4 regions of the Streptomyces sp. NPDC056361 genome follow, and region 2 is predicted to be linked to each of the others. Evidence: riboswitches for the same ligand, from Rfam matches in the RefSeq annotation. Region 2 holds a riboswitch; each other region holds the start of a gene.
What was found. A riboswitch is a leader RNA that binds a small molecule or an ion and turns the genes downstream of it on or off. The one in region 2 is predicted to bind cobalamin.

Region 1: it holds a riboswitch for cobalamin, as region 2 does, so the genes downstream of both, ACFCY7_RS30015 (energy-coupling factor ABC transporter permease) here and ACFCY7_RS00740 (ABC transporter substrate-binding protein) in region 2, are expected to answer to the same signal.
Region 3: it holds a riboswitch for cobalamin, as region 2 does, so the genes downstream of both, ACFCY7_RS22185 (ribonucleoside-diphosphate reductase subunit alpha) here and ACFCY7_RS00740 (ABC transporter substrate-binding protein) in region 2, are expected to answer to the same signal.
Region 4: it holds a riboswitch for cobalamin, as region 2 does, so the genes downstream of both, cobN (cobaltochelatase subunit CobN) here and ACFCY7_RS00740 (ABC transporter substrate-binding protein) in region 2, are expected to answer to the same signal.

Annotation. Positions count from the first base shown of each region.
Region 1 covers NZ_JBHJQI010000119.1:4,134-8,907, reverse strand. The annotation lists gene cbiQ (cobalt ECF transporter T component CbiQ) at 1-714, opposite strand, end outside; gene ACFCY7_RS30020 (energy-coupling factor ABC transporter substrate-binding protein) at 721-1,188, opposite strand; gene ACFCY7_RS30015 (energy-coupling factor ABC transporter permease) at 1,197-1,895, opposite strand; cobalamin riboswitch at 1,924-2,131, opposite strand; gene ACFCY7_RS30010 (PTS-dependent dihydroxyacetone kinase phosphotransferase subunit DhaM) at 2,210-2,596, opposite strand; gene dhaL (dihydroxyacetone kinase subunit DhaL) at 2,758-3,378, opposite strand; gene dhaK (dihydroxyacetone kinase subunit DhaK) at 3,459-4,451, opposite strand.
Region 2 covers NZ_JBHJQI010000001.1:161,477-166,250, forward strand. The annotation lists gene ACFCY7_RS00725 (putative leader peptide) at 1-38, opposite strand, end outside; gene ACFCY7_RS00730 (ABC transporter ATP-binding protein) at 83-868, opposite strand; gene ACFCY7_RS00735 (FecCD family ABC transporter permease) at 900-1,970, opposite strand; gene ACFCY7_RS00740 (ABC transporter substrate-binding protein) at 1,967-2,938, opposite strand; cobalamin riboswitch at 2,980-3,115, opposite strand; gene ACFCY7_RS00745 (HD domain-containing protein) at 3,108-3,746, opposite strand; gene ACFCY7_RS00750 (GlxA family transcriptional regulator) at 3,820-4,774, shown strand, end outside.
Region 3 covers NZ_JBHJQI010000067.1:25,131-29,904, forward strand. The annotation lists gene mctP (monocarboxylate uptake permease MctP) at 1-462, shown strand, start outside; gene ACFCY7_RS22180 (GNAT family N-acetyltransferase) at 537-1,037, shown strand; cobalamin riboswitch at 1,055-1,215, shown strand; gene ACFCY7_RS22185 (ribonucleoside-diphosphate reductase subunit alpha) at 1,348-3,726, shown strand; gene ACFCY7_RS22190 (ribonucleotide-diphosphate reductase subunit beta) at 3,726-4,742, shown strand.
Region 4 covers NZ_JBHJQI010000033.1:29,458-34,231, reverse strand. The annotation lists gene ACFCY7_RS13615 (precorrin-2 C(20)-methyltransferase) at 1-632, opposite strand, end outside; gene ACFCY7_RS13610 (precorrin-8X methylmutase) at 629-1,270, opposite strand; gene ACFCY7_RS13605 (cobalamin biosynthesis protein CobG) at 1,285-2,535, opposite strand; cobalamin riboswitch at 2,614-2,747, shown strand; gene cobN (cobaltochelatase subunit CobN) at 2,825-4,774, shown strand, end outside.

The DNA of each region.
Region 1 (4,774 bases), on a different contig from region 2:
GACGAGCCCCCCGAGCAGCACGGCCGTCGCCGCGAGGAACCGGCGGGAGATCCCGCACGCGGGCACGAGCACCCGCAGCGTCCCGTCGTAGCCCCGCCCGGCGAGCCCCGACTGCAGGCGCTGCGCCCGGTCGAAGGCCCGGACGAACGTGGTGGCGCCGAGCCCCGCGAGCGAACGCCAGGTCGCGGCCCGGGTGGTGTGCCCCAGCCGGGCCGCCTGGGCCTGCCGGATCCTGGACAGCGAGTCGAGCAGCAGGAAGATGATCCGGTACATCACGAGCGCCACGTCCACCACCGGCGCCGGCACCCCTGCCCGGACCAGCCGGGGAAGCACGTCGGACACCGGCGTCGTGAACGCGAACAGCAGCACCCCGAGCGAGGCCGACGCGGTCCGCAGCAGCAGCCCGCCCGCGTGCGCCGGGCCCCCGGGCGCCAGTGCCACGATGCCCCGCGCCCCGCCCACCTCGAACAGCAGGGGGACCGCGCCCGTGACGCAGAACCCGAGCGGAACGCGAAACGCCCGCCACAGCTGACGGCCCGGCACGCCGGCCGGCCCGAGGAGCACCCCGAGCGTCACCGCGGCCACCAGCACCGCGCCCGGCCACGGCGGCAGAGCCACCGCGCACAGCGTCAGACCGAAACCGAGCAGCGCCTTCTCGGCAGGATGGCGGGAGCGCCAGCGACTGCTGTGCGCCGCCGCGTCGATGGGCAGCATCGGCGACTACGCGTCCCGCCCGTCGACGGGCCGGGCAGCGGCCCCCGTGCCGCCCTCGTCCGCCGCCGCTCCGTCCGCCGCCGCTCCGTCCGCTGCCGCTCCGTCCGCTGCCGCTCCGTCCGCTGCGGCTCCGTGCGCCACCGCTCCTTCCGCCTCGGCCATGGCCGCCGCGGCCCGCGCCTCCCCCTGCCGGCGGCCGCGCCGCAGGCCGAAGTAGTACGCCAGGACACCGGCGCCCAGGGCCGCCTGGAGCGCGAAGAGCGCCGACTCGATCTCGCCGGACGGCGGCTCGTACAGGGGGCTGAACCAGGGCTTGTAGTCGGGATCGAGTTCGGTGATGGCCGTCTCGGCCTCCCCGTCGGACCCGCTGAACGGCTGCTCCTTGTGGTCGCCGAGACCCAGCGCGAGCGGCAGCACCGCGAGCGCGACGACGACGAGCAGCAGCAGTCCGTTGATCCTCGCGTTACGGCTGATCTTGACGCTCATCGCGCGGCCGCCTCCTTGTCGAGCGCGGTCCGCGGCCGGGGGAGGACACCCAGCCGGGTCAGCTCGCCCTTGCTCGACTGGCTGAGCAGCCGCATCACGAGCACCGTGAGCAGGCCCTCGCTCACCGCCAGCGGAATCTGCGTCACCGCGAAGATCCCGCCGAACTTGGCCAGCGCGCCCGGCACTCCCGTACCGGCGTCCGGGAACGCGAGCGCCAGCTGCACGCTCGTGACGCAGTACGTGGACAGGTCGGCGACGAACGCGCCGAAGAACACGGCGACCATCAGCGGCGTACCGAACCGGCGCAGCAGCCGGTACGTCCCGTACCCCGCCCACGGCCCGACGACCGCCATCGAGAAGGCGTTGGCGCCGAGCGTGGTCAGGCCGCCGTGGGCGAGCAGCAGCGCCTGGAACAGCAGGGTGATCGTGCCGAGGACCGCCATGATCGGCGGCCGGAACAGGATCGCCCCCAGACCCGTACCGGTCGGATGGGAACAACTCCCCGTCACCGAGGGCAGTTTGAGCGCGGACAGGACGAACGTGAAGGCGCCGGAGGCGCCGAGCAGCAGCGTGGACTCGGGGTTGGACCGCACCTCGCGGGTCAGCGCGCGGACCCCGTGGACGACGAACGGGGCGGCCGCGACGCCCCAGGCGGCGGCGTGAGCGGGGGGCAGATACCCCTCGGCTATATGCATGGTCGGGAGACCCTCTCCAGCACCTCGTGGATGGACAACGCACCCTGGCCGGTCTCCTGGCTGACGGTCATGCCGTCCGACTCCGCCTTCCCACACCGCGACGGTCTCCCGCCGCGGTCCAGTGGCTTCCCCGAGGGTGTTCCCCGCGGGGGTGGAGCCGGACCTCCCGATCACAGTGGCGAGGGCCGCACCGGTACTTCACCGGTTTCCCGTACACCAAGGCCCTGCGACATTAGTGGGTTGACCTGCTGCATCACAACACGGCCGCCACCCGCCGCGCCCCCTCCGTCACTCCGCGCACTCGCCGCGCGGGCTCACTCCTTGCGGTACGCGTACGCCTCCGAGGCCGCCGCCACCACCGCGTCGAGGTCCCCACCCGCGCTCGCCGTCACCAGCGCCGCGACCGCGCCCTCGACGAACGGAGCGTCCACCAACCGCGCACCCGCGGGCAGTTCGTCCCCCTCGGCGAGCAGCGCCTTCACCGTGAGCACCGCACTCCCCAGATCGACCAGGAGCGCCACCCCCGCCCCCCGGTCCACCGCCTTCGCCGCCTCGGCGATCAACTCCGAACTCGTCCCCAACCCCCCGTCCGGCGTTCCCCCCGCCGCCGCCACCGGCGCGAGCCCCCCGCCCCCCGCAAGCCCCCGCGCCAGCTCCGCCACGGCCACCGCGACCGCCGCACTGTGCGACACGAGCACGATGCCGACGGACGCGGAGGCGCCGGGCGTCGAGCCGGTGGACGTCGAGGCGTCGGACGCGGAGGCACCGGACGCCGAGCCGCCGGACGCGGACGCGCCGGGTGCCGAGCCGGTGGATGCCGAAGCGCCGGGCGTCGAACCGTCGAAACCGCCGGTCGCCGTGCTCACGACGCCCCCTCGGTGCGCGCGGTCGCGGCCAGCGTCGAGAACAGCAGCGCCGACGACGTCGCCCCCGGATCCTGGTGCCCGACCGACCGTTCGCCGAGATAGCTCGCCCGGCCCTTGCGCGCCCGCAGGGGTACGGTCCCGAGGGCACCTTCCTCGGCGGCCGCGGAGGCCGCGCCGAACGAGGTCCGCAGGCCTTCCACGGCCGGCACCAGTGCGTCCAGCATCGTCTTGTCGCCCACCTGAGCCCCGCCGAGCTGGGACACGGCGGCGACGCCCGCACCCAGCGCCTCGGCGAGCTGCGTCCGGTCGAACCGCTCGTCCTCGCCGAGGGTCTTGCCGGTGCGGCGCAGCAGCGTTCCGTAGAGGGGCCCCGACGCGCCGCCGACCGTGGAGATCAGCTGCCGTCCGGCGGTGGTGAGCACGGCGCCGGGTGTCGTCGGCGGTTCCTTGGCCAGCGTCTCGGCCACGGCGGCGAATCCCCGCTTGAGGTTGGCGCCGTGGTCGGCGTCGCCGATCGCCGAGTCAAGCTCGGTCAGCCGGTCCGCCTCGCGCTCCACGGCCTCGGCGACCGCGGCCAGCCAGCGCACCAGGAACTCCGCACCGAACGTCTCCGTCATGCCCTCTCCCACTCCCACTACCTCGCCCACTGCCTCTCCCTCGCCCGTTCCCGTGTCCGCCGGTGTCCCCACGGCCCGGCTCACCGGCCCCAGCGCAGGGCGGGCGTCTGCACGGGCGCGTCCCACAGCCGCAGCAGTTCGTCGTCCACCTCGCACAGCGACACCGAGCAGCCCGCCATGTCGAGCGAGGTCACGTAGTTCCCGACCAGCGTCCGCGCCACCGGCACGCCCCGCTCGGCGAGCACCCGCTGCACCTCCGCGTTGAAGCCGTACAGCTCCAGAAGCGGCGTCCCGCCCATGCCGTTGACCAGCACGAGCACCGGACCGGTGGGACCCAGGTCCTCGACGACGGCGTCCACGGCGAAGTCGGCGATCTCCCGCGACGTCATCATGGCCCGGCGCTCCCGGCCCGGCTCACCGTGGATGCCGACGCCCAACTCCAGCTCCCCGTCCGGCAGGTCGAAGGTGGGACTGCCCTTCGCGGGCGTGCTGCACGCGCTCAGCGCCACGCCGAAGGACCGCGACCGCTCGTTCACCCGGCGGGCGATCGACTCCACCCGCTCCAGCGGCGCGCCCTCCTCGGCCGCCGCCCCCGCGATCTTCTCCACGAACAGGGTGCCACCGGTCCCGCGCCGCCCCGCCGTGTACAGACTGTCCGTCACCGCCACGTCGTCGTCGACCAGCACCTTCGCGACCTGGATGCCCTCGTCCTCCGCGAGCTCCGCCGCCATCTCGAAGTTCAGCACGTCCCCGGTGTAGTTCTTGACGACGAACAACACCCCGGCCCCGCTGTCCACCGCCGCCGCGGCCCGCACCATCTGATCGGGCACCGGCGACGTGAACACCTCCCCGGGACACGCCGCCGCCAGCATCCCCGGTCCCACGAACCCCCCGTGCAACGGCTCGTGCCCCGACCCGCCCCCGGACACCAACGCCACCTTCCCCGCCACCGGCGCGTCCCGCCGCACCACGACCCGCCGCTCCACGTCCACGGTCAGCTCGGGATGCGCCGCCGCCATCCCCCGCAGCGCATCGGCGACGACGGTCTCCGGAACGTTGATCAGCATCCTCACGGGTATCTCCTCATGAATCCAGCAGGCAAGCCGATGGGTAGGGTTTTTGCAGGTCAGGGTAGGTGAGAAGAGTTGTGGATCTTGGCGGTTCTCGGCCTGGAATGGCCCTTCTATGTGGTGCTGGTGCTGAGCTCATGCCGACTTTTCTGACGATAGATCAGTTCAGGTTCGTGTCGATGGGCTTTGCACGTGCGCAGCATGGCGAAATTATCGACGCCCGACCGCGTACCCGCACAGGTGTGGAAGTGGTCAGGAGTGTCGGCGTCCGGTGACACGGTGGGCTGGAGGAAGCATCCGTCGACAGCGGAGGCGCCCTGGGCGGG
Region 2 (4,774 bases):
GTGCCCGGAGTCTCTTCGCTCACGTCGTGGGAAACCATGGGCTCATCGTATCGATTCCCGGTCCGGGTTCCGGAATGTGATCTCACATGCTGGATGGTTCCTGACCGCCTGGCGGACTGTGCAGGTAGACGACGGTCGGGCTGCCCGTCCTCGGGTGCGGGATGACCTCGGCGTCCACCCCGTAGACGGCGTCCAGGAGGGCGGGGGTGAGGACCTCGGCGGGGGTGCCGCCGGTGACGATCCGGCCGCGTTCGAGGACGTAGAGGCGGTCGCAGTACGCCCCGGCGAGGTTGAGGTCGTGGAGGGCGAGCAGGTTGGTGGTGCCCAGGGTGCGGACGAGGGCGAGGACGTCGAGCTGGTGGCGGATGTCCAGGTGGTTGGTGGGCTCGTCGAGGACGAGGAGGGCCGGGTCCTGGACCAGGGCGCGGGCGACGAGGGCGCGTTGGCGTTCGCCGCCGGAGAGGGTGGGGTAGGGGCGGTCGGCGAGGTCCGCGAGGCCGACGCGGGCGAGGGCGGCGGCCGCGTGCTCCCGGTCGGCGTCCGTGTCGCCCTCCCAGAAGCGCTTGTGCGGGGAGCGGCCGAGGGCGACGAGTTCGCGGACGGTGAGTTCGAACTCGGCTCCGCCGTCCTGCGGGACGGTGGCGACGCGGCGGGCGCGGGCCTTGGGGCCGAGGGCGCGGAGGTCGTCGCCGTCGAGCGTGGCGCGGCCCGAGGTGGGTGCGAGGGTGCCGTAGACGCAGCGCAGGAGGGTGGTCTTGCCGCTGCCGTTGGGGCCGATGAGGCCGACGGTCTCGCCGGGGCCGACGGTGAGGTCGACGGAGCGGAGGCGGTCCTCGTACGAGAGTCCGCGCAGGCGGAGCTCGGTCACGGGCGGGGTCCTTCCGGGCGGTGCGGCGCGGTCACAGGGGTGTTCCTTCCGGGCGGCGGCGCATCAGCCAGAGGAAGAAGGGGCCGCCGGTGAGGGCAGTGAGGACGCCGACGGGGATGTCCTGGGGTGCGGCGACGGTCCGGGCGGCGAGGTCGGCGAGGACGAGGGCGAGCGCGCCGCCGAGCGCGGCGACCGGCAGGAGGCGGCGGTGCGGGGCGCCGACGGCGAGGCGGGCGGCGTGCGGGGCCATCAGGCCGACGAAGCCGACGGCTCCGCTGGCGGCGACCATGACGGCGGTGACGAGGGAGGCGAGGACGAAGACGGCGGCGCGGAACCGGGCGGTGTCGAGGCCGAGGACGGTGGCTCCCTCCTCGCCGGTGAGGAGCAGGTCGAGGGGGCGGGCGAGGGTGAGGAGGACGCCGACGCCGAGGGCGAGGACGGCGGCGGGCAGGGCGAGGGTGTCCCAGCGGGCGCTGCCGAGGCCGCCGAGGGACCAGTGGAGCGCCTCCTGGAACTGCTCGGGGCGCCCGGCGACGACGAGGAGCAGGGTGGCGAGGGCGGACAGGACGTAGGAGACGGCGACCCCGGCGAGGACGAGCCGGGCGCCGGTCATGGTGCCGCCGCGGCGCGCGAGCCCGTAGACGAGGACGAGTGCGAGGAGGGCGCCGGCGAAGGCTCCGGCGGGGAGGGCGAGGGTGGTGGTGACCCCTCCCCCGATGCCGAGGACCAGGACGAGGACGGCGCCGGCGGAGGCTCCGGAGGAGATCCCGAGGAGGAAGGGGTCGGCGAGCCGGTTGCGGACGAGGGCCTGGAGGACGGCGCCGACGACGGCGAGTCCGGCGCCGACGACGATGCCGAGGAGGACGCGGGGCAGCCGTACGTCGAGCACGATCGTCCGGTACGGCGAGGGGCCCGCCCGTCCGGTCAGGGCGTCGAGGACCTGGCCGGGCGGGATGCGGACGGAGCCGAGCGCGAGGGAGGCGAGCGCGGCGGCGGCCAGTGCGAGGACGAGTCCGGCGACGACGAGGGCGTACCGTGCGGGGCCCGTGCCCGGGGCCGCCGTGCGGGCGGGGGTCCGGGCCGGGCGGAGTGCGGTGCTCACCGGGCGGGGTGGAGCTGGGCGGCCAGCTTGTCGACGGCGCCGGGGACGCGGACGCCGAGGACGGTGTCGGAGAGGGGCAGCACGGCGAACCGGTGGTTCCTGATGGCGGGGACGTCCTTGAGTGCGGGGTCGTCGAGGAGCCGCTTCTTCTTCTGTTCGACGGTGGTGGAGCCGTAGTCGTAGATCACGATGACGTCCGGGCGGCGGTCGACGACCTGTTCCCAGGTGGCGTCGCCGAAGGCCTTGTCGAGGTCGGCGAAGACGTTCCGGCCGCCGGCGCGGGTGATGAGCTCGTTGCCGATGCCCTTGCCGCCGGCGGTGAAGGCGGTCTTGTCGCCGCTGTCGTAGACGAAGACGGAGACGGGCCGGGTGCCGTCGAGCCGCTTCTCCGTGGCGGCGACGGTGGCGCGGGCCTGCCGGATCCACGTCTCGGCGCGGTCGGCGACGCCGAACGTCCGGCCGGTCTCGCGGACTTCGCGGTAGAGGTCCTCGACGGAGGGCGAACCGGTGGGGCAGTACTCGGTGTTGAGGCGGGTCGCGATGCCGGAGCGCGCCAGGTCGTCGCGGCTCCGGCCGTCCTCGGCGGAGAAGGCGGAGGAGTAGCCGCCGTACACGAAGTCGGGGTTCGCGGCGAGGAGGGCCTCCTTGGAGGGGTACTCCTTCGCGAGGACGGGCACGGTGCCGTACGCCTTCTCGTACGCGGGGAGGATCGCGTCGTCGAGGTAGGCGGTGCCGACGAGCGACTTCTCCAGGCCGAGCGCGAGCATGATCTCGGTGACGTGCTGGTTCATGGTGACCGCGCGCCGGGGCGGGGCCTGGTAGGTGTGCTGCACACCGCAGTTGGTGACGGTGTACGGGAATCCCGCGGCGGGTTTCGCGGGCGGCGCGGCGGCCTCGGGGGCGGCCGAGCAGGCGGCGAGCAGCGGGATCAGGACGACTGCGGACAGCAGCGGGCGACGCCAGGGCACGGCGGAACGGGCCTCCTCCGGGGATTTCCACGTCCCCGATCGGTGGTGAGAAGGCGGCAGGTCAGTTCCTGGCTTCCGCCCCCCCTGGGGAGGCGGTCACAGTGGCGGGACCGTGCCGGATTCGCACCGGCTTCCTGGGTCCTGCCGCCCTTTGGTCCCGGCCAGTGTCTCACTCGGGCCAGGGCGAGTCGCGGATGGTGGTCACGAAGTCGCCGGGGACGAAGCCGGGCACGTGGTGGCGCAGGACGTCGGCCTTGACGTTGCCGAAGGTGGTGTCCGGCTTGGGGGCGATGCCGTCGGCGAAGGCCTCCAGGATGCGGCGCTTGAAGTCGGGGCGGGGGTGGGCGGCGACGATCGCGGCCCGGTCGCCGGGGTCGACGGCGGCGGGGTCGTCGTAGCCGATGCCGAGGACGTCGTACTCGACGCCGGCGGTGACGAGCGCGACCTCGGGCTCCATGAACTCGGGCACGCCGGGGGTCGTGTGCAGGGCGATCGCGGTCCAGACCCGGCGCACGGCGTCCTCGTCGGCGCCTTGGGCGCGGAGGAACGCGGCGGCCTCCTCGGCGCCGTCGACCTCGAAGCGGCGTCCGCTCCCCCGGTGCTTCTCCCCGAGGCCGAGGTCGTGGAACATCGCGCCGACGTAGAGCAGTTCGGCGTCGAAGGCGAGGCCGCGGGCGCGGCCCTGGAGGGCGCCGAAGAGGTAGACGCGGCGGGAGTGGTCGTAGATCAGGTCGCTCGTGGTGTCGCGGACGAGTTCGGTGGCGGCGGTGGCGAGCCTGCTGTCGGGGATCAGCGCGAGTGCGTTCATGGGGACCAGCCTCGTCGCCGGGCCCGTACCCCTGCCATGTCCCTGCGGACAGGCATCCCACAGAATCGGACACGTGACGGTGCACACGGTGGTGGTGGCGGCTTTCGACGGTGTCCGGCTCCTGGACGTCTCGGCTCCCCTGGAGGTGTTCTCCACGGCGGGGTCCGGAGACCCGGCGGGGTCCGGGTACGAGGTCCTGGTGTGCACGCCCGACGGTCGGGACGTGCGGACGTCGTGCGGGCTGCGGATCGGGGCCGATCTGGCGGTGGCGGCGGTGGCGGGCGCGGACACGCTGGTCGTGCCGGGGGCGGTGGACGTGGAGCTGTGCGTGGCGGCGGCGCCGGCCGTGGCGGGGCTCGCGGCGCGCTCGGGGCGGGTGGCGTCGGTGTGCACGGGGGCGTTCGCGCTGGGTGCGGCGGGGCTGCTGGCCGGGCGGCGGGCGACGACGCACTGGGAGCACGCGGCGGAGCTGGCCCGCCGGTTCCCGGAGGCGGTGGTGGATGCGGACGCGATCCACGTGCGGGACGGGGAGGTGTGGAGTTCGGCGGGGGTGACGGCCGGGATCGACCTGTGCCTGGCGCTCGTGGAGGAGGACCGGGGGCCGGCGGTGGCCCGTGCGGTGGCCAGGGACCTGGTGGTCTTCCTGCAGCGGCCGGGCGGGCAGTCGCAGTTCTCGGCGGCCTCGCGGACTCCTCCGACGGCGCATCCGGTGGTCCGGCCGCTGCTGGACGCGGTGGTGGCCGATCCGGCGGCGGACCACAGCGCTCCGGTGCTCGCGCGGCGGGCGGGGGTGAGCGCCCGGCATCTGACCCGGTTGTTCCGGGAGCAGATCGGGGCGACGCCGGCGGGGTACGTGGAGCGGGTGCGGGTGGAGGCGGCCCGGATGCTCCTGGAGGGCGGGGCGAGCGTGACGGGGGCGGCGGCGCGGAGCGGTCTGGGGAGCGACGAGACGCTGCGGAGGGCGTTCGCCCGGCATTTCGGGGTGACGCCCTCCGCCTATCTGGCGCGGTTCCGCACGACGGCGGCGG
Region 3 (4,774 bases), on a different contig from region 2:
GTCTCGCTCCTGGTGAAGGTCGGCGCGCTGGTCTTCGTCCTCACCATGGACAAGACGGTCGCGATCAACTTCCAGCTGCTCGGCGGCATCTGGATCCTGCAGACCTTCCCGGCCCTCGTCGGCGGTCTGTTCACCCGCTGGTTCCACCGCTGGGCGCTGCTCGCCGGCTGGGCCGTCGGCATGGTCTACGGCACGTTCGCCGCGTACGGCGTCGCCAGCCCGACCCAGAAGCACTTCGGCGGCTCGTCCGCCGAGATCCCCGGCATCGGCGAGATCGGCTACATCGGTCTCACCGCCTTCGTCCTCAACCTCGTCGTCACGGTCGTCCTGACCTTCGTCCTCAAGGCCGTCAAGGCCCCCGAGGGCGTCGACGAGACCTCGCCCGAGGACTACACGGCGGACGCCGGCGACGCCACGGCCGGCTCGTCGGACCGCGCGAAGGTCGGCGCCTCGGTGCACTGACCCGCGGAAGCGCACAGTGAGGGGCCCGGGAAATCCCGGGCCCCTTTCGCGCGCGGTGGAGGCAGACTTCCCTCATGGACATCGTGATCAGGGCGGTACGGCCCGAGGAATACGAGGAGCTCGGCGAGCTCACCGGACTGACCTATCTGAACGACGGGCTGCTGCTCCACGGCGAGGACGACTTCTATCTGGCCGTGCTCCGCGACACGGCCCGGCGGGCCCGCGAGAGCGAGGTGCTCGTCGCCGCCGACCCGGAGGGCGGCATCATCGGCGGGGTGACCTTCGCCGCCGGCGGCACCACCTGGGCGGACATCGCGGTCGCCGGCGAGGCCGAGTTCCGGATGCTGGTGGTCGCGCCCGCGGCCCGCGGCAGGGGCGTCGGAGAGGCGCTCGTACGCGCCTGCGCGGACCGGGCGCGGGCCCTCCCCGGGTGCGCGCGGCTGGTGCTCTCCACGGACGCGAAGATGGCCGCGGCGCACCGGATCTACGAGCGGCTCGGCTTCGTCCGCACCCCCGATCGGGACTGGGAGCCGATCCCCGGCCACGCGCTGCGGACGTACGCGCTGGAGCTGTAGCCCCACGACCGACACAACATGTGGGGGGTGCCGTCAGCGGCGCCCCCCACATGTATGCTCATCCTCGCTGTCGACGCAGGGGAATCCGGCGCGAATCCGGAACTGTCCCGCAACGGTGTGCTTCGTGCGGTTTCGTACGGAGTGAGTCCGAAGACCTGCCGCCAGCGCGCCCGGTCCTTCCGTTCCGGGTGCCACTGACTTCCGGGCCTCGCGGAGTGGGCCGGTGGACACGGCGCGTCCGGCGTGACGGACGCCCTCCTGCCCGCCTTCCCCCGTCGCGGCCCCGAGCCGAGCGAGGGAGAGCCCCCACGTGACCATCGCGCCCGCCGATCCGGCTTCGGCCGAGGCTTCCGCGGTCGAGAGCGACGGCCCCGGGACCGTGCTGCTGCGGACCCTGACCGACCTCACCGCCGATCTCCCCGACACCGACCCCGGCAAGATCGCCGCCGCCGCCCTGCGCGGCCGCAGCGCCGCGTCGGACGAGGCGGAACTGCGCGAGCTGGCCACCGAGGCGGCCGCGGGCCTGATCGCCGAGGACCCGGCGTACTCCCGGCTCGCCGCCCGGCTCCTGACGATCACCATCGCCGACGAGGCGGCCGACCAGGGCGCGGTCTCCTTCTCCGCCTCCGTCTCCGTCGGTCACCGCGAGGGCCTGATCGCCGACCGCACCGCCGCCTTCGTCGCGCTGCACGCGGACCGGCTCGACACCCTGATCGACCGGGACGCCGACGACCGCTTCGGCTACTTCGGCCTGCGCACCCTCTACTCGCGCTACCTGCTGCGCCACCCGATCACCCGCAAGGTGATCGAGACCCCGCAGCACTTCATGCTGCGCGTCGCCTGCGGCCTGGCCGAGGACGACAGCGTCCGCGCGCTCGACGAGGTCGCCGCGCTGTACGGGCTGATGAGCCGCCTGGACTACCTGCCGTCCTCCCCCACGCTCTTCAACTCCGGTACCCGCCACCCGCAGATGTCCTCCTGCTACCTCCTGGACTCCCCGCAGGACGAGCTGGACTCCATCTACGGCCGCTACCACCAGGTCGCGCGCCTGTCGAAGCACGCCGGCGGCATCGGGCTCTCCTACTCCCGCATCCGCGCCCGCGGTTCGCTGATCCGCGGCACCAACGGCCACTCCAACGGCATCGTTCCGTTCCTGAAGACCCTCGACGCCTCCGTCGCCGCGGTGAACCAGGGCGGCCGCCGCAAGGGCGCCGCCGCCGTCTACCTGGAGACCTGGCACGCGGACATCGAGGAGTTCCTGGAGCTCCGCGACAACACGGGCGAGGACCAGCGCCGTACGCACAACCTGAACCTGGCGCACTGGATCCCGGACGAGTTCATGCGCCGCGTCAACGCGGACGCCGACTGGTCCCTCTTCTCGCCGTCGGACGTGCCCGAGCTCGTCGACCTGTACGGCGACGAGTTCGACGCCGCCTACCGCGCCGCCGAGGCGAAGGGCCTGGCCCGCAAGACGATGCCGGCCCGCGACCTGTACGGCCGGATGATGCGGACCCTGGCCCAGACCGGCAACGGCTGGATGACCTTCAAGGACGCGTCCAACCGGACCGCGAACCAGACCGCCGAGCCCGGCACCGTCGTCCACTCCTCGAACCTCTGCACCGAGATCATCGAGGTCACGAACGACGGCGAGACCGCCGTCTGCAACCTCGGTTCGGTGAACCTGGGCGCGTTCGTCACCGGCGGCGACATCGACTGGGAGCGCCTCGACGAGACCGTCCGCACGGCCGTCACCTTCCTCGACCGGGTCGTCGACATCAACTTCTACCCGACCGAGCAGGCCGGGCGTTCCAACGCCCGCTGGCGGCCGGTCGGCCTGGGCGCGATGGGCCTCCAGGACGTCTTCTTCCAGCTGCGGCTGCCGTTCGACTCCGCCGAGGCGCGCGCGCTGTCCACCCGTATCGCCGAGCGGATCATGCTCGCCGCGTACGAGGCCTCCGCCGACCTCGCCGAGCGCAGCGGCCCGCTCCCGGCCTGGGAGCAGACCCGCACCGCCCGCGGCGTGCTGCACCCGGACCACTACGACGTGGAGCTCAACTGGCCGGAGCGCTGGGCCGCGCTGCGCGAGCGGATCGCCGCCGTCGGCATGCGCAACAGCCTGCTCCTGGCCATCGCGCCGACCGCGACGATCGCCTCGATCGCCGGCGTGTACGAGTGCATCGAGCCGCAGGTCTCGAACCTCTTCAAGCGCGAGACGCTGTCGGGCGAGTTCCTCCAGGTCAACTCGTACCTCGTCGACGAGCTGAAGAAGCTCGGCGTGTGGGACGCGCAGACCCGGGACGCGCTCCGCGACGCCAGCGGTTCGGTCGCCGGCTTCGGCTGGATCCCGGCCGAGGTCCGCGAGCTGTACCGCACGGCCTGGGAGATCCCGCAGCGCGGCCTGATCGACATGGCGGCGGCCCGCACGCCGTTCCTGGACCAGTCGCAGTCGCTGAACCTGTTCATGGAGACGCCGACGATCGGCAAGCTGTCGTCGATGTACGCGTACGCCTGGAAGCAGGGGCTGAAGACGACGTACTACCTGCGCTCCCGCCCGGCGACCCGGATCGCCCGCGCCGCCCAGGCGTCGACGACGGCCACCGCCCCCATCCCCGTCCAGCAGGCGGTCTCCGACGCGGACGCCCTCGCCTGCTCCCTGGAAAACCCCGAGTCCTGCGAGGCCTGCCAGTAATGAGCTCCACCGAACAGAAGAACCTCCTCGACCCGGGCTTCGAGCTGACCCTCCGTCCGATGCGCTACCCGGACTTCTACGAGCGGTACCGGGACGCGATCAAGAACACCTGGACGGTGGAGGAGGTCGACCTGCACTCCGACGTCGCCGACCTCGCCAAGCTGACCCCGGCCGAGCAGCACATGATCGGCCGTCTGGTCGCGTTCTTCGCGACGGGCGACTCGATCGTCTCGAACAACCTGGTGCTGACGCTCTACAAGCACATCAACTCCCCGGAGGCGCGCCTGTACCTGTCGCGCCAGCTGTTCGAGGAGGCCGTGCACGTCCAGTTCTACCTGACGCTGCTCGACACCTACCTGCCCGACCCGGACGACCGCGCCGCCGCGTTCGACGCGGTCGAGGAGATCCCCTCCATCCGCGAGAAGGCGCAGTTCTGCTTCAAGTGGATGGACTCGGTCGAGAAGATCGAGAAGCTGGAGACGGCCGCCGACCGCCGCCGCTTCCTGCTCAACCTCATCTGCTTCGCGGCATGCATCGAGGGCCTGTTCTTCTACGGCGCCTTCGCGTACGTGTACTGGTTCCGGTCCCGCGGTCTGCTGCACGGCCTGGCCACCGGCACCAACTGGGTCTTCCGCGACGAGACGATGCACATGAACTTCGCCTTCGAGGTCGTGGACACCGTCCGCAAGGAGGAGCCGGAGCTCTTCGACGACGCCCTCCAGCAGCAGGTCACCGACATGCTCAGGGAAGCCGTCGAGGCGGAGCTGCAGTTCGGCCGCGACCTCTGCGGCGACGGCCTGCCCGGCATGAACACCGAGTCCATGCGCGAGTACCTCCAGTGCGTCGCCGACCAGCGCCTCCAGCGCCTCGGCTTCGCCCCGGTGTACGGCTCCGAGAACCCCTTCGCGTTCATGGAGCTCCAGGGCGTCCAGGAACTCACCAACTTCTTCGAACGCCGCCCCTCCGCCTACCAGGTGGCGGTCGAGGGCTCGGTGGACCTCGACGAGGACTTCTAGGCCACGGCCGTACGAGGAAGGGCCCCGCACTC
Region 4 (4,774 bases), on a different contig from region 2:
CGGGCGTCGTCGAGGCGCCCGGCCCGCTCCAGGGCCCGCTTCACGGTGGGGAAGGTGCGGCCGAGCTTCATCACGACCGCCGAGTCGGTGCCGGCGAGCCGGGCCGCCAGCTCGTCCTCGGGCAGCGTGCCCGGGATGATCGTGAGGACTTCCTCCGCCTCGCACAGCGGCTCGCCGAGGCGGGCGGCGGCGGCGCTGACGGAGGTGACGCCGGGGATGACGGTGGTGTCGTAGCGGTCGGCGAGCCGCTTGTGCATGTGCTGGTACGAGCCGTAGAACAGCGGGTCGCCCTCGGCGAGGACGGCGACGGTGCGGCCGGCGTCGAGGTGGGCGGCGAGGCGGGCCGCGGCCTCCTCGTAGAAGTCGTCCAGGGCGCCCCGGTAGCCGCCGGGGTGGTCCGTGGTCTCCACGGTGAGCGGGTACATCAGCCGCTCCTCGACGTGGTCGTCGCGGAGGTGCTCGGCGGCGATGGAGCGGGCGATGGAGCGGCCGTGGCGGGCCGAGTGGTAGGCGACGACGTCGGCGGCGGCGATGGCCTTGACCGCGGCGACCGTCATCAGGTTCGGGTCGCCGGGCCCGAGGCCGACGCCGTACAGCTTGCCCTTCACGGGTGCGTCCTCGGTGCCGCTCATGCCTGGATCTCCGCTTCGTGGGCGATGGCGTTGATCGCGGCGGCGGTCATGGCGCTGCCGCCGCGCCGGCCGCGTACGACGAGGTAGTCGAGGCCGAGCTCGTGGGCCCGGTCGGCGAGCGCGTCCTTGGATTCGGCGGCGCCGATGAAGCCGACCGGTATGCCGAGGACGGCGGCGGGCCTGCCGGCGCCCTTGGCGACCATCTCCAGGAGGTGGAAGAGGGCGGTGGGGGCGTTGCCGATGGCGACGACGGAGCCTTCGAGGCGGTCCCGCCAGAGTTCGAGGGCGGCGGCGGAGCGGGTGGTGCCGAGTTCGGCGGCGAGGGCGGGCACGGCCGGGTCGGACAGCGCGCAGACCACCTCGTTGTCGGCGGGCAGCCGCTTGCGGGTGACGCCGCTGGCGACCATCTGCGCGTCGCAGAGGATCGGGGCGCCGGCGCGGAGGGCCGCGCGGCCCCGGGAGACGACCTGCGGCGAGTAGGCGATATCGCGTACGAGGTCGGTCATGCCGCAGGCGTGGATCATCCGGACCGCCACCTGGGCGACGTCGGCGGGCAGGCCCGCCAGATCCGCCTCGGCGCGGATCGTGGCAAAGGACTGGCGGTAGATCTCCGCCCCGTCCTTCTCGTAGTCGAACATCGTGTCGCTCTCGCTCATCTCGTCGTCGTGCGGGCCGTGGTGACAGCTTCGGTCAGGGCGGTACGGGGGGTGGGGGCGCCGTCCACCAGGTAGGCGCCGTCGGCGGTGGCGACGACGTCGATCCAGGTGCCGTGCGGGTGACCGCAGCGGCGCTCGCACCCGGAGTAGTGGGCCGGGAGGCCGGCGGCCGCGGCGGGACCGGGCCGCTCGGCGGCCGCGTCGGCGCGGACGTCCGCGAGGGACTTGGCGCAGCCGGGCCGGCCCGTGCAGGCGGTGACGCCCGCCCCGGGGGCGTGGGGGCGGGTGATCAGCCCGTGCGCGGCGAGGTCGGCGAGCCGGTCGGCCGCCGCCCCGACCACGACGGCACCGCGCCACGGCGTCAGCCGCACCTCGTCGGCGGGCAGCAGCGCGCGCAGCTGGGCGGCGGTGAGGCGGCCGAGGGGCGCGAGGACGTACAGGGCGCCGGTGCCGAGCGGCCCGGGGGCGGGCGGCGCGCCGAGGACGAGGAGCGACCGCGCCGGCGGTACGGGCTCGGCCGCGATCCCGGCCCGGTCGAGGGCGCCCGGCAGGTCGGGGACGGCGCCCGCCGGCAGTTCCTTCACCCGCCAGGCGCCGGTCCCGGCCTCCCGGGCGGCGTCGAGGAAGGCTCCGGCGGCGGCGAGGGCGGCCCGGGGCGCGTCGGTTCCGGCGATCCGGAAGGCCCGTCCACCGACGTACATGACGACTGTCCCCGGCTCCGCTGCGACCAAGGTCACATCGCCGCCGAGTCCCGCCACGTCGCCGCGCCCGTCGTCGAGGACGAAGAGGAAGCGGCCCGAGAGCGCCGCCGTCCAGGGCTCCGCGCAGAGCAGGGAGTCGAGCTCGCGGGCCCACAACTGGACGTCGGGGCGGCCGAGTCCGTCGAGTCCGCCGATCGGCGAGGCGACGATGTTGCGGACGCGTTCGTGGGTGGGGGAGGGGAGCAGGCCCGCGTCGGCGAGCAGGTCCGCGAGGGCCGCGCCGCAGTCGTCCGCGAGGCCGCGGAGTTCCGCGTTGCCGCGCGAGGTGATGCTGATCCGTCCGTCGCCGAGGGTCTCCGCGGCGTGCGCCAGAACCTCGACCTGGCGTGCCGTCAGGCGGCCTGCGGGCAGGCGGAGTCGGGCCAGGCGGCCGTCGTCGGCCGCGTGCAGGCGCAACGCCCCTGGGCAGGCGTCTCCGCGGTCCCGAATGCGAGGTTCGCCCGGTTCGGGAGCCGGGGGTGGGGTGGGCGGCATGGCGGCGAGCATACCCACGGGCCACCGGCCGACCACCGGGTGTGATCCGGCCGACTCCCCGGCACGCCCCGCCCCGCCGACGGCACGATCTACTATGCACACGGCATGGGGTCCCAGGACCCCGGGGAGGAAGCCCGGTGAGAATCCGGCGCGGTCCCGCCACTGTGAGCCCGTACCAGCGATGGCACGGGTGAGTCAGGAACTCCCTTCCCCAAGCTCTCGGCTTCGCTCGAGCAGGGGAGGCCCCAAACCACACGACCACCCGGGGCGCGGACAACCCCGAGGAAGGCCTGAGCTCGCCATGCTTCTGCTGCTGTCGCACTCCGACACCGACCTGCTCAGCGCCCGTGCGGCGAACGCCGGCTCCGCCGGCGGCCCGGTCGAGTACCGCTTCGCCAACCCCGCCCGCCTCCCCCTCGCCGACCTGCCCGGCCTCCTCGACGACGCCGAGCTCGTCGTCGTCCGCCTCCTCGGCGGCCTCCGCTCCTGGCAGGAGGGCCTCGACGCCATCCGCGCGACCGGAAAGCCGGTCGTCGTCCTCAGCGGCGAACAGGCCCCCGACGCCCAGCTGATGGAGGCCTCCACGGTCCCCGTCGGCGTCGCCACCGAGGCCCACGCCTACCTCGCGCACGGCGGCCCGGAGAACCTGGAGCAGCTGGCCCGCTTCCTCTCCGACACCGTCCTGCTCACCGGCCACGGCTTCGAGGCCCCGGCCGCCGCCCCCACCTGGGGCCCGCTGGAGCGCACCCCGAAGCCCACCGACGGCCCGACCGTCGCCGTGCTCTACTACCGCGCCCACCACATGAGCGGGAACACCGGCTTCGTCGGCACCCTCTGCGACGCCATCGAGGACGCCGGAGCCCGGGCGCTGCCCCTGTACGTGGCCTCCCTGCGCGCCCCCGAGGCGGAGCTGATCTCCGTCCTGAGCGGAGCCGACGCCATCGTCACCACCGTCCTCGCCGCCGGCGGCACCAAGCCGGCCGAGGCGCAGGCCGGCGGCGACGAGGAGGCCTGGGACGCGGGCGCGCTCGCCGCGCTCGACGTGCCGATCCTCCAGGCGCTGTGCCTGACCGGCTCGCGGTCCGCGTGGGAGGAGAACGACGAGGGCCTCTCGCCGCTGGACGCCGCCAGCCAGGTCGCCGTGCCCGAGTTCGACGGCCGGCTCATCACCGTCCCCTTCTCCTTCAAGGAGATCGACGAGGACGGCCTGCCCGCGTACGTCGCCGACGCCGAGCGCGCGGCCCGCGTCGCGGGGATCGCCGTCCGGCACGCCCGGCTCCGCCACATCCCGAACGCCGAGAAGAAGCTGGCGCTCGTCCTCTCCGCGTACCCGACCAAGCACTCCCGCATCGGCAACGCGGTCGGCCTCGACACCCCCGCCTCCGCCGTCGCGCTGCTCCGCCGCCTCATCGCGGAGGGCTACGACTTCGGGCCGGAGGAGGACCTCCCCGGCCTGGTCTCCGGCGACGGCGACGAGCTGATCTACGCCCTCATCGAGGCCGGCGGCCACGACCAGGACTGGCTCACCGAGGAGCAGCTCGCCCGCAACCCGGTCCGCATCCCGGCCGCCGACTACAAGCGCTGGTACGCGACGCTGCCCGCCGAGCTCCGCGAGCAGGTCGAGGAGCACTGGGGCCCGGCGCCCGGCGAGATGTTCCTCGACCGGTCCCGCAACCCGGAGGGCGACATCGTCCTCGCCGCCCTGCGGCGCGGGAACCTGCTGATCCTCATCCAGCCGCCGCGCGGCTTCGGCGAGAACCCGATCGCGATCTACCACGACCCCGACCTCCCGCCGTCCCACCACTACCTGGCCGCCTACCGCTGGATCGCCGCCCGCGCCGACGACGGCGGCTTCGGCGCCGACGCCATGGTCCACCTGGGCAAGCACGGCAACCTGGAGTGGCTGCCCGGCAAGAACGCCGGCCTGTCCGCCGCCTGCGGCCCGGACGCGGCGCTCGGCGACATCCCGCTGGTCTACCCGTTCCTCGTCAACGACCCGGGCGAGGGCACCCAGGCCAAGCGGCGCGTCCACGCCACCCTCGTCGACCACCTGGTCCCGCCGATGGCCCGCGCCGACTCGTACGGCGACATCGCGCGCCTGGAGCAGCTCCTCGACGAGTACGCGCAGATCTCCTCCATGGACCCGGCGAAGCTGCCCGCGATCCGCGCCCAGATCTGGACGCTGATCCAGGCCGCCAAGCTCGACCACGACCTGGGCCTCCAGGAGCGCCCGGAGGACGACGGCTTCGAC